Regions from separate parts of the Paenibacillus sp. FSL H8-0175 genome, predicted to be linked through region 3. Evidence: riboswitches for the same ligand, from Rfam matches in the RefSeq annotation. Region 3 holds a riboswitch; each other region holds the start of a gene.
The links. Region 3 has a riboswitch for cyclic di-GMP ahead of MHH46_RS02550 (choice-of-anchor A family protein). Riboswitches for the same ligand answer to the same signal wherever they lie in the genome.

Region 1 (4,326 bases), 180 kb from region 3:
GTCCCGAAGGCCGCTGCTATCTCTAGCAGATTCAGAGGGATGTCAAGACCTGGTAAGGTTCTTCGCGTTGCTTCGAATTAAACCACATACTCCACTGCTTGTGCGGGTCCCCGTCAATTCCTTTGAGTTTCAGTCTTGCGACCGTACTCCCCAGGCGGAGTGCTTACTGTGTTAACTTCGGCACCAAGGGTATCGAAACCCCTAACACCTAGCACTCATCGTTTACGGCGTGGACTACCAGGGTATCTAATCCTGTTTGCTCCCCACGCTTTCGCGCCTCAGCGTCAGTTACAGCCCAGAAAGTCGCCTTCGCCACTGGTGTTCCTCCACATATCTACGCATTTCACCGCTACACGTGGAATTCCACTTTCCTCTTCTGTACTCAAGCCACCCAGTTTCCAGTGCGACCTCAGGTTGAGCCCAAGGTTTAAACACCAGACTTAAATAGCCGCCTGCGCGCGCTTTACGCCCAATAATTCCGGACAACGCTTGCCCCCTACGTATTACCGCGGCTGCTGGCACGTAGTTAGCCGGGGCTTTCTTCTCAGGTACCGTCACTCCGGTAGCAGTTACTCTACCGGACGTTCTTCCCTGGCAACAGAGCTTTACGATCCGAAAACCTTCATCACTCACGCGGCGTTGCTCCGTCAGGCTTTCGCCCATTGCGGAAGATTCCCTACTGCTGCCTCCCGTAGGAGTCTGGGCCGTGTCTCAGTCCCAGTGTGGCCGTTCACCCTCTCAGGTCGGCTACGCATCGTCGCCTTGGTGGGCCGTTACCCCACCAACTAGCTAATGCGCCGCAGGCCCATCCCTCAGTGACAGATTGCTCCGTCTTTCATTCTTCTCTCAGGAGAAAAAAGAAATTATCCGGTATTAGCTACCGTTTCCGGTAGTTATCCCAGTCTGAAGGGCAGGTTGCCTACGTGTTACTCACCCGTCCGCCGCTAAGTTATTTTGAAAGCAAGCTTTCAAAATAACTCCGCTCGACTTGCATGTATTAGGCACGCCGCCAGCGTTCGTCCTGAGCCAGGATCAAACTCTCCAATTAGTATTGAAAAGAGCGATATGCTCATTTTGAAACATCTGACGAGAAAATTAATTCTCTAATTTTGGATTTCACTTGCGTGATTTCCTACTCACTCGTTGTTCAGTTTTCAAAGATCAAGTTCTCGTTGGCGCCGTTTAATGTCTCAGCAGCAACTCTTATAATATATCATGTTGTTTTCAGAAATGCAAGCTTTATTTTTCGAAGCTTTTTATCAGCCTCGTCTATATCGCCTGTACGCTGTCTAACAACGCTTACCTATAATACCCCAACTATTAATAGAAAAGCAACCCCTAATATAAAAATAAACAACTGGCTTAATAATTAAGCCAGTTGTTTATTTAATAGAGTTATGTTTCTAGGGACGAACTTAATAGTATTTTGCCGCAGTATATTTGCTTGAGGCTTTAATTAAATCGGTTTTCTTATCACTCTTTGCAAGTCCTGCATCCACTGTAGTATCAATGGTAACCCACTTCCCATTAAGCAACACTTCGTTCCATGCATGATATTGCGTAACGTAGCTTGTATTCCCCATTACCAACTTAGCAGGAACATCTACACTCCGCAGCATTGCGGCAAAAAGAGAAGCGTAATCATAGCAAATCCCTTTTTTAGTAGTCAATGTCTTATCGATGCTTGGAATATAATCAGTAGTTACACTATTAGCAAGAGAGTAATCATATTGTACATTCGCAACTACATAGTTATAGATCGCTTTAACTTTCTCTTCGTCTGTTGTTTTGCCTTGTACTAATTGTTTAGCTTTGACAATCGCTTTATCAGAAGAACTCCATTTCACATTCTGTACGGAGCCCAAATATACGGAATTCGAGTCACTCATGGTTACGTCTACTACTTCGGAATATAATGCTTTGTATTTATTGCCGGTTGTGTTCTCCAGAACAGAAACCTTATACGTCCCATTTCCTTGTTGCAAAGGGAAGTCCTCAGCTTGTCCAGAAGCATACAAGTTATATGTATAGCTGCTGTTATCTTTGGTGATCATGAGTTTGATTCTTTTATCTTTCGGAATATCATAGTTAATACCAATAACACCTTGAGCCACTTTGGATGTAATCAACCAGCTGGCATCTGCACTTGCAGCTTGAGCTGTACTTACCGGAACTGAAGTCATTAGGACGAACAACGCCACCAGCATAAAATAAACCTTTTTCACGGATAAAACTCCTTTCGGTAGCTGGCTGCCATCCTTTCGGGAAGGCCCTTTAGCTTTGCGTCCCTACCTTTCGATAGGTTTGCCGTTATCGTATAAGCTCTATCTGTTCTAGCTTTACTAGATATAATTGATAGAATCCATTTGAAACAAACAAAAAAAGCCTCTTCATTCGGTAGCTGGCTGCCATCCTTTCGGGAAAAGGCCCTTTAGCTTTGCGTCCCTACCTTTCGGAAGGTTTGCCGTTATCGTGTTTAGCTTTCATAGTATAATACTATCATATTTATAGTTGTGAACAAGACCTAATTTACTAGATTACCCATTATTTTATAAATATCTCCCGGTATTTGTGTTTTCTTGTCATTCACTATTCTCCTTTTGTTAATTTGGCATGAACAATCAGCCGATGCGTTGGATTCACTAGCGGATCACATGTAATCAGAGTAAGAATCTTATCCTTGTCATTCCCGTCAAGAACGGAGACATCACTCGGATCTACAACAGAAATATCGTATACCTCATAGTTAAACACCTGATCACTAGTCTTTACCGTGATAACATCCCCCACAACAACCTCATTCAATCTGTTAAACAAACGCCCCGTAGTTCTAGCCCGATGCGCCGCGATTGCAGCATTCCCGATCTCTCCAAGGGGTGCCGTTTCTTTCATATGGGCTGCAGCATGTTTCATATTAGCTTTTGTAGCCCCTTCTAATACAGGCAGCTTCAAATCAATCTTATCGATTTCAATTAGTGCGATTACTTTGCCACCGACTTCAATCTCCGGTTCAGGCTTTTCTGTCTCTTGGGGTTGGGGCTGTGCCTGGGCATCCAGAACCGATTCCTCTGCTAACAGCTGAGTAACTTCAGCATACCTGCTCTTTAGATCTGGCTGGGGAGTACTATCGGCAGTGCTTAGTTCAGCCGTTTCTAATAACTTCTCCTGCTGCCTGTCGTTGTACCACTCGTTAGCTGTCGGATATAACATGATAAGTATCCCAGCCAGTATGAGTAGATAGGAGAATTTACGCAATGTTATTCACCTCCGTATATTGTTTCTATGGTTATATACAAATCAAGCAGAAACAGCTACTTGCCTTTAAGCATAGCAACTCCTTCTGCCTGAAATTAATGTTTAAAATACCCATTTACGACTTCCAAAGAAATTGATGATCACCGTGATAAAGGTAACCAGCACCTTGGAGATCAAGACTTGAATACCTAGTTTGTCTGTCAACAGATGCATTAACAACAGTGATATTCCGAGCACTACCAGATTCAGCACGATAAACTTGACCAGCTGTACGCGGTCGAAGCCTTCTTTATTCCCCCGGTTGCGATCACGAAAGGTAACTTTTTTATTCAAAATAAAGCTATTCGCCGTGCCTGCACTATAGGAGATCACCTGCGCCAATGCGTATACCATCCCTAGTGAATTCAACAATGTGAAAATCACAAAATCAATAAGCGTATTGAGCAAACCTACGGCATTAAATTTGAGGAACTGTATGAATGCAGCGCGCAAGTTCTTATCTGACATCATTGTGGTCCTTCCGGCGGTCCAGTTGTTCTTCGTTCTGGTAGCCTTTAGTCTCACTAACAATATATAGCGGTCTATCTTTAGACTCGTCATAAATCCGTCCGATATACTCCCCAATCACACCCAACAGCATCAGAACAATACCGTTAAAGAGCAGATTGACACCTACAATGGAAGCCCAGCCCGGAACCGTCCAGGAGGTGAAAAATATCCTTTGGAACAAGACGAAAAATAAATAGAGAAAGCTAGAAAATGAAAGAAAGAATCCAATATACGTAGCAATCTTAAGCGGCTTATGTGAAAAAGAGGTGATGCCATCTAACGCAAAACGAATCATTTTCTTCAGCGGATATTTGGTTTCTCCGGCAAAACGTTCTTCCCGTTCATATTCCACCATAGTCTGCTTGAAGCCAACCCAGCTCACCAAACCTCTGACATAGCGGTTCTTTTCTTTAAGTCCCCGCAGGACATCACATACCTTACGGTCAATAAGACGGAAATCGCCTGTATCCGTAGGAATATCTACACTTGTCATACTGCTGAGCAGGCGGTAAAAAAGCTTCG
Region 2 (4,326 bases), 740 kb from region 3:
CATTTCTATACACTTCATATCCTAAAAAGTCTTGCTTAAGCTCTTTATCTATACTGAAACTTAACGTGTTCGTTCTAGCCGTGGTGTTAGGTGTGATATTAACCTTAATGGCCAGATTTTTATCCGCTATTCCAGTTCCCTCATAATTAATCACCGAGTTATTTAAATACCATAACTTTTGCGGTGCCGGATACTTGGCTACTTTCGCTTTTGTCTCAGGATTCACAGTGAAGCCATGTCTGGCAAAATAGCTGCTTAAATCTAATCCCAGTACTTCGGAGGAGAACTCCACCAAATACTGCTGCTTAGAATTGTCACCGTTGGTAAGGATGACCTTCCGCTCCCGATATAGCTTGGTCAGCTCTGTCCAGTATCCGGGATGTGCCAGCTCCAGCTGCCAATAGGCTCCGAGTTGTGCAAATAAGCCCTGCTGATTCATAACCACTTTGTTTTCTTCGAGGACATATTTATAGATATCTGATTCATACGGTATACGATTATCTATCGAATTCGCCGCGACAGACATAAACATAGACACCATATTATTAGTTACTTCGCCATATTCCCGTTCACCCATAGCCAAGCGATGCCCGATTTCGTGATTCAGTCCCCAGCCCGGATAAGCTTTGTTAAAATCACCTAACATGGTTCCTACTGTTCCAAGTTGGATCCCTGTATGATCTCCCGCTGCATACATCGCACCATAAGGCTGCATCAAGCGAATATTCTCACGAATTAGCTTGGCATCATGAATCTCGCTACTGCCATCCAGGCCATAGAAGGCAAAAATACTCTTCATCCAGGTGTCATACCCAGTTACGGTGTCCAGCGGGTTATTTCCTTGCGTAATATATTTGTTGTACGCCTCCGTCGCCGTTCCTGTGAAAATAACATGATCGCTGGCCAGTTCTACCACATCTATGAGTTTACGATCTTGAACATTTGGATGAGCCGCTTTATCTTCGTCCAGTCTTTGTTTGTATGTGATTAAGAAGGTTTTGAATTGTTCTGGATCCGTGGTCTTGGTCATAAAAGGAATCTTTTCTAAACCTTCGAAGCGGATCAATGGCGCTTTCCCTTGTTCCTCTGCTGTATAGGGATTTACGATATAAACGGTGCCGCCCTTAGTCACTTCATGTGCATAATAACTATTCATAGCAAATTCAGGAACGGTTATAATGTTCTTACCTGGACGCAATTGCACACCTCTAGCCCAAACATTCCAAGCGGCCTCTTGTTGAGAAAAGACTAAAGAAGGTAGCTTATCGTTAGAAGCTGCATCCACATAAACGTTGATCGTATCTCCAGGCATTGCAACGAGACCTGTAGGCTGGTTGTTCGTACCAAAACCAATTCTCAGGTTTTCCTGCGCATGCTTTTTCATATCTCCACGTTGTTCCGCCTCAATGATGGTGCCTTCGGTTTGAACTTCACCATTCACTAGCCTCTTAGCTAAATCCAAAGAATCTTTCAGGATTGGATAGAGCGGATGTACTTTTGCCGCTTCTTCTAATTCGTTGATTGCTTCGACGCTATTATAAGCAGGCACAACCGCACTCATCGTTCCATCTGTGAAAATACCATTTACAGCTTCGCTTACTTTATCTTCTGTATAAAATCTAAATTCAGCCGCAAAAGGTCTGTTGATATTAGCTTTTGTGAACTTAAATTTTAATCTTTTAAACTTCGTCGGTTCGAATTTAAATTCCAGAAAGTCATTGGTACTAATCGCGGTTCCGCTAGATACAAGTTGGAAGGTCTCTCCTTTACTCGTCTCTGATGCATAGATTTCAAAAGCCTCTGGGAATCCTTTGCGGTTATCTCTAGCCAAAAAAGCCACTCTGTCCAGCACTTCCGCTTGCGCTAGTTCAAACACGACTTCATTCGTGAAGCTTGCATCATTGTTTTTGTTCGTTTCCCAATGCGTAGTGGGCTGGTCATCCAGCATATATTCAGGCTTCGTACCTGGGTAGCTTCCACCGTTCACCGTTACTTTTGATACGTTTGCATTCGGCATTCTATAAGCTTGGCTATAGGCATTTTCATAGGCTGTTCCATACCCTTTTAGCTTCGAAACCTTGGCTGCCGTTGCCTCTACCTGATGGTTCTTCAAAAGGATCTTTGCATTCTCTATCTCTTCTTTAAACTGCGCATACAGTGGATGTGCCTGCACTTCATTCTCTAAAGCTGTTAATTTCTCTGTCGTATTAAAGGCAGCACTAACTTGGCTCAAGGTATCATCTGTAAATAATTTTTTCATTTTAGCAGAGACACTATCCTCTTTATAAAAAGAAAACTCAGCCGCACTCGCCCAATCTTGGTTCGCTTTTTTGAAGACAAATTTAAGTCTCTTAAAAGCCGTAGGTGCGAACTGAATCTCCACTACATCACCGGTTGAGCCTGTATATTCTCCAGAAGACACGAGCGTAAAATCACCCGCATCGGTAGTGGAGCCGTAGATATCAAATTCTTGAGCAAAACCTTTACCTTTCGCACCGGATTGCCTAGCCGCGTATACCATTCTATTTAATTCAGTGGACTCATTGAAAACAAACACAACCTCATTCGTAAACGTTGAACTATTCGGTTTGCCAGTCTCCCAATGCGTGCTCATATCCCCATCCATAGCCTTAGCTATAGGCGAGCCTGAGTAGTTGCCACCGTTATTTGTGATGGATTTAATATTTGCTGGATTCATTCTAAAAACCTCATTATAGGCATTTAGAGCATCCTTGCCGTACAGCTCAAACGGAATAACCGAGGCGTTGCTTAATAAGTTAACCTTACTTTGCGCCACTGTTTTTGTTACATTTACCTTGCTTGCCTCACTTGCTAAAGCATAACCTGCCTCACTCGAAAAACTGGCCAACATGGCCGCCGATGTAGCGATCGCAATCATTTTCTTCATCTCTTCTTACCCCCAGATGTCATATGAATCTCTCCAGTGCCCAAAAATGGGCACAAAAAAAACTACCCCAAAAGAGTAGCTTGATTGCGTATAAAGTCGCCTAAAAATTAAGACTTAATTTTTATTAAACCTTAACAAGCATAAACGCCTTCGGCGTCCTTATAAGGACGGTAAGCGTTTAAGCGAGAAATATAAGATATTAAGTATAGTTTTATAACTTATACTTTCTTATATTTTAACAAAAAGCGTTACGCACTCTTTGGCAGCTGGCTGACAATAGTTATGATAACCTTAGTCCCTATAGCTTTGCGTCCCTACATTTCCATAGGTTTGCCTATGAAGTTTCGAATACATTCAAAGAGTAACATAAGCCTAGATCTGATCGCATGATTAATTGGTATGAAATGAGTATAGGTAATTGCAATTAGTTTTTCTTATGTGATAGATATTATTTATCGACTATCCCGGAAGAGAAGGACATCCTTTAGGACTGTAGGTCTACTTAACTCTCCGATCCAAACAAACCCCGGAACCAATTCCACACATCGCCCGTGACGGGAATTAATCCGAAACCATGTTCGCCAACTACGATTACACCATATGCCCATTGTCCGATAGCTATGGCACCCCCAGCGATCCTGCCTATCGCTATCGCACCAAACGCCGTATCCCCTATGGCGATGGCCCCCAACGCTTTTTCCGCGATTGCGATCGCTCCTACAGCCACGCCTGCAATCGCAATCGCTCCCACTGCGAAGCCAAGCCAGCTAAGTGCTATTGCTCCGATCGCTAACCACATTCCCAGTGATATTGCTCCTAAGGATAATACGCCCACGCTTATCGCACCTATGGAAATCAAGCCAACAGCTACATCTCCAATAGCGATTAATCCAACGGCTGTCTTCACACGGGGTTTACCTCCACGGCCATACGCTTGACCTGAGTATCGCCCTAGATTACTGCGAATACTGATGACCGGAAATGAGGGAGAAGGCCATTGATAATCAATCTCTCGTCCATCAAAGCCCCTAGAATCCGCCCAGCGCGTTACAAATTGATGCCATTTCATATCTATCCCGTCCCCCTTTTCAAATTACCTAAATTATACAACCCCGGGGGTTGGCTGTACTCAGACTCTGACCTGAAATTCATCTCATCCTCTGGACGGATATATACTCATTAGGATTACTGTTTGGGAATAGGATCAGGCTTTCCAAATAAATAGCCCTGAAACAACTGATAACCACTCTGCTTAAGCCATTCAAAGTCCTCTCTAAACTCCACACCTTCTGCTAAAGGAACGGATTGGATTTCTAAAGCTTTTTCTAAAAATTGCTTTGCTATTTTCTGTTTGTTCAGATCGCTGGACACACCCTGAACATATTTCATATCCAGCTTCATGTAATGGGGTTTAAGCT
Region 3 (4,326 bases):
TTAGAATGCACCAAACTATCGCAATCATGACATACAAATAGAGCCGCCATCGGAACACTCCCGAAAGCGACTCTATGTTGATCTACCCTTTATTATTTATTCTTTTTGGAGAACTTGGTTCTCATTAATAATCCGATAAGTGCAAAACCTAAACCTGCTACATAGTAAGGTACAGGACTTGATTCACCCGTTTTTGGCAATTCCTTCACAGGTGGCTTACCTAATGGGATCGTATCGTCCACTACGATGATTTCATCAGGTGTTGGTGTTGGCGTTGGTGTCACTGCCGGTACCGGACCTAATGGGATCTCATCATCATCAACAAGTACTTCTGTGCTATTCGACGGTGTTGGTACTGGCGCTGGTGTCGGCGAAGCTACAGGCCCAAGCGGCACAGGATCTTCTGCAAGAACTATAGTGCCAATTACGGATGATGGCGTTGGTGTCGGGAACACCGAAGTCTCTGGTGTCGGCGTTGGTGTCGGCGTCACTGTCGGTGTTGGTGTCGGTGTCGGTGTTGGCGTCACTGTCGGCGTTGGTGTCACTGTTGGCGTTGGCGTCGGTGTCACTGTCGGCGTTGGCGTCGGCGTTGGCGTCGGTGTTGGTGTCACTGTCGGCGTTGGCGTCGGTGTCACTGTCGGCGTTGGTGTCGGTGTTGGCGTCACTGTCGGCGTTGGTGTCGGTGTTGGTGTCACTGTCGGCGTTGGTGTCACTGTCGGCGTCGGCGTTGGTGTCACTGTCGGCGTCGGCGTTGGTGTCACTGTCGGCGTCGGCGTTGGTGTCACTGTCGGCGTCGGCGTTGGCGTCACTGTCGGCGTTGGTGTCACTGTCGGCGTTGGTGTCGGTGTTGGCGTCACTGTCGGCGTTGGTGTCACTGTTGGCGTTGGCGTCGGCGTTGGCGTCGGTGTCACTGTCGGCGTTGGTGTTGGTGTCACTGTTGGTGTCGGCGTCACTGTCGGCGTTGGCGTCACTGTCGGCGTTGGTGTCGGCGTCGGCGTTGGTGTCACTGTCGGCGTTGGCGTTGGTGTTGGTGTTGGTGTTGGTGTTGGTGTTGGTGTTGGTGTTGGTGTTGGTGTTGGTGTTGGTGTTGGCGTCACTGTCGGCGTTGGTGTCGGTGTTGGCGTCACTGTCGGCGTTGGTGTCACTGTTGGCGTTGGCGTCGGTGTCACTGTCGGCGTTGGCGTCACTGTCGGCGTTGGTGTCGGCGTCGGCGTTGGTGTCACTGTCGGCGTCGGACATGGTGTTGGCGTCGGTGTCGGCGTTGGTGTCACTGTCGGCGTCGGCGTTGGTGTCACTGTAGGCGTTGGCGTCGGTGTCGGTGTCGGCGTTGGCGTTGGTGTTGGTGTCGGTGTCGGTGTCACTATCGGCGTTGGCGTTGGCGTTGGTGTCACTGTTGGTGTCAGCGTCACTGTCGGCGTTGGCGTTGGTGTCACTGTTGGTGTCGGCGTCACTGTCGGCGTTGGTGTCGGCGTTGGTCCAGGTTCATCACCATCGTATGGATAGTGGTGAAATTCACCACCACCAGTACCTTTGAGTGAAGCCGCCACTAAAGTACCGTTAATCTGACCATTAATAAAATCAACATGAGCATAGGGGGCAAGTATGCTTCCCATTACACCTATGCCTGCCATATCAAGATACGCAGCTTGGCTAAAGTTAAGCAAAATTTTCTTGCTGTTCAACACGTTATTAGGTAGAAATCCGAAGTTTTTCATTTTTACGTTAGAACCATCAATATTAATAATTGCAGTAGATCCTGAAGGAACATTTATTGTAATTCCGTAGGTATTAGAGACGTTATCTCCTGAAACATTAAAAACATTGACCGCAGGATCTGTACCTGTCAGGGTAAGGCTGCCATATTGGTACACTGTTGTTCCATTCGCCGGCAATGCTGCAAGTTCTGCTGATTTGTCCTTCAAAGACTGACCTACGGCTGAAAAGTCAATCGTACTCCCCTGTCTTTTTGTACCACCCTTGAGGAGCGTTACATTCCCTGAAAAATCTCCCCCGTACACGATATTCCCATAAACAGTACCTCCGTTGAAAGTAAGATTCCCTCCAACAACAAGTGTGTCAGTCAGGGAAACCTCTGCTGCGGTCAACCTATCTCCAACACTATAGTTGGTTAAGTTAACGTTACCTCCAGCAGCAAACCTTCCTTCCGTATCCGAAACTGTCGTTATATCCCCTAGAATAAACACGTTGTAGACCGCTGCAATTCCCAATGTAGAAGAACTACTAGCTCCAGCAACTCCAGCTCCCAATGAGGAAAGCCCACTACCTACCGTCAAAATCCCAGCTAATACAAGCGAGAGTAACGGTTTTATTCTTCTTTTCAAATGGCACACCTCCTAAAACTATGATTTATATTAATCAGAATAATTACCAGAAACTCTAAAGGACCTAACAACAAAAAAGACCGCCAAAAAGAAGTGAAATTCCCTTCTCATGGCAGTCGGACGGTCATTGTGCCTTTAAGACACTTTAGACTCCTGGACTTTGCGTCCCGCCCTTTCAGACGGTTTGCTATTATCATGACTATATATATGTATTACACTGCAAGTCCAGAACTGGTAGCTGAAGCATTCTATCCAATAACAGTCTATGACTTTTAATACTTTTGAATTAATAACAGTTTAGCTCCCGACACCCACAATTGTCAATCAATTCCTTTCGATAATTCCCCGCATTAGTACCACACAAAAAAAGCGCCTAAAGGCGCTTCGCATAAGGTTTTTCATTAAATTTTAAAGTAACTGTATATAGCCCAATATGGATATCCATAAGGGAACACTCAAAATTAAACCAAAAAACAATCCACGCTGGAGGCTGCCCTCTTTTTCCATCATAATTCTCCTTTATTTGCGTTCGATACATTAATTTTTATTATTACAATTTTTAATATAATTTATTCTTCGTTATTAAGTTGTGAATTTAATCACATTGGATAAGCTGTTTAGAAATACCATTGATTATTTTTGGAATATCGGGGTAGAATACGAATATACGTTCCTATTAGAGGTGATGAGATTCATGCATAGAGCAGAAAGCAGGGACAACATGCTGGTGAAATCTTATTTATTGCTTCCGATGATTTTATCAGCTTTCGAACGGGACTCCGCCATTTTATCTACACACTTACGAACACCCGCCCCTTATCTGGAGGTGCTTGGAACAGCTGCTGCAGTAGCTACAACAGATCTAAGGGATGTTCGTGCAGAAATGAGAAGACGGGGAATCAAGGTGTATGAGCAAAACAGACTTAATACTGGAATTGAAGCCAAGTATATATGTCGTGGCTATCATGAACGAATGCTGCTGTTGAATGACATTGTTGCGGCTCAAGCTGCCATCCATATGCGCAGATACCTAGGGCTGGATATTTCATCTTTTAAGAGTTACGAAGAACAGTACCAGATTAAGTAAAGCTGTATAGAAGCCGCTGCGCTCTCTCCCCCCGATCAATTAGTGAACAAAAAAATAGGCCTTACCATGGGAGTTGGCAAGACCTGAGAGAGATATACCACAAAACACTGGGGGGTGTTTGGTGTCTCTAATATATACCTCGAACCTGAAAAATAGCTGATAGGCACATAAAAATTACATTAAAAATATTGTTCGCCGTTCAGAAGTGATTAGAGTGCTCCCACAAGCTTAGCCGACCTTTAGCTGGAATTGGATGGCTTAATGGATGAACCCCTTCAAGCTTCCAGGCAAACCGTCCTTCACTATAGTCGCCAAAATCATATTCGTTCCCATTGATCCATTCCCTTAAATCCACCTCTGGAGTAACCACATAACATCCCGCGAGCTGACCTGTAGCAATAATAGCTCCTGTCGGCAAATTATTCGCTGTATAGCCATGTTTCGCCAATACTGATTTGTACGGTTCCTGTTCACAAATCTTTTTGTCAATCCTCATTCCGGCATGGATGCCTAACTCGCCGCGGTAGGCTGTTCTCCATGAACGAGTTTCAAACTCTTTTTCACCAAGAGCAATTAAGGTCGCCCAAGGCTGCCGTATTGTTATACACCGCATGATATTTATCCCCTTTGTTTATGTTGGACGTTTGTCACGGATGCCACGGATCTCGATCTCGCGTTGTGTAATCTTGCTCACCTTGACCTGATAAATAATCCCAACCGTTTGGTCGATACTCATTTCCATCATTGATCGCCTCTAAAATAAGAACATTTATTTTTATTATATACAAACAAAAGTTCTTATGAAAATATCAATACTACAGGCATTCACCTGTAACTCCCCAGAATCAATAAAGGTCGTCATAATGGAAAGGCTGCTGTTTATTCTTATATTGGTAA

Region 1: another riboswitch for cyclic di-GMP. It lies ahead of MHH46_RS03340 (transglutaminase family protein); the one in region 3 lies ahead of MHH46_RS02550 (choice-of-anchor A family protein).
Region 2: another riboswitch for cyclic di-GMP. It lies ahead of MHH46_RS31045 (NPCBM/NEW2 domain-containing protein); the one in region 3 lies ahead of MHH46_RS02550 (choice-of-anchor A family protein).

What each region holds. Positions count from the first base shown of each region.
Region 1 covers NZ_CP150299.1:756,298-760,623, reverse strand. The annotation lists rRNA gene MHH46_RS03345 (16S ribosomal RNA) at 1-1,048, opposite strand, end outside; gene MHH46_RS03340 (transglutaminase family protein) at 1,416-2,225, opposite strand; cyclic di-GMP riboswitch class I at 2,239-2,319, opposite strand; cyclic di-GMP riboswitch class I at 2,394-2,476, opposite strand; gene MHH46_RS03335 (class D sortase) at 2,590-3,255, opposite strand; gene MHH46_RS03330 (GtrA family protein) at 3,358-3,765, opposite strand; gene MHH46_RS03325 (glycosyltransferase family 2 protein) at 3,752-4,326, opposite strand, start outside.
Region 2 covers NZ_CP150299.1:6,999,589-7,003,914, forward strand. The annotation lists gene MHH46_RS31045 (NPCBM/NEW2 domain-containing protein) at 1-2,908, opposite strand, end outside; cyclic di-GMP riboswitch class I at 3,167-3,253, opposite strand; gene MHH46_RS31050 (hypothetical protein) at 3,411-3,977, opposite strand; gene MHH46_RS31055 (EAL domain-containing protein) at 4,094-4,326, opposite strand, start outside.
Region 3 covers NZ_CP150299.1:576,043-580,368, reverse strand. The annotation lists gene MHH46_RS02550 (choice-of-anchor A family protein) at 93-2,342, opposite strand; cyclic di-GMP riboswitch class I at 2,451-2,541, opposite strand; gene MHH46_RS02545 (hypothetical protein) at 2,932-3,429, shown strand; gene MHH46_RS02540 (ASCH domain-containing protein) at 3,629-4,042, opposite strand.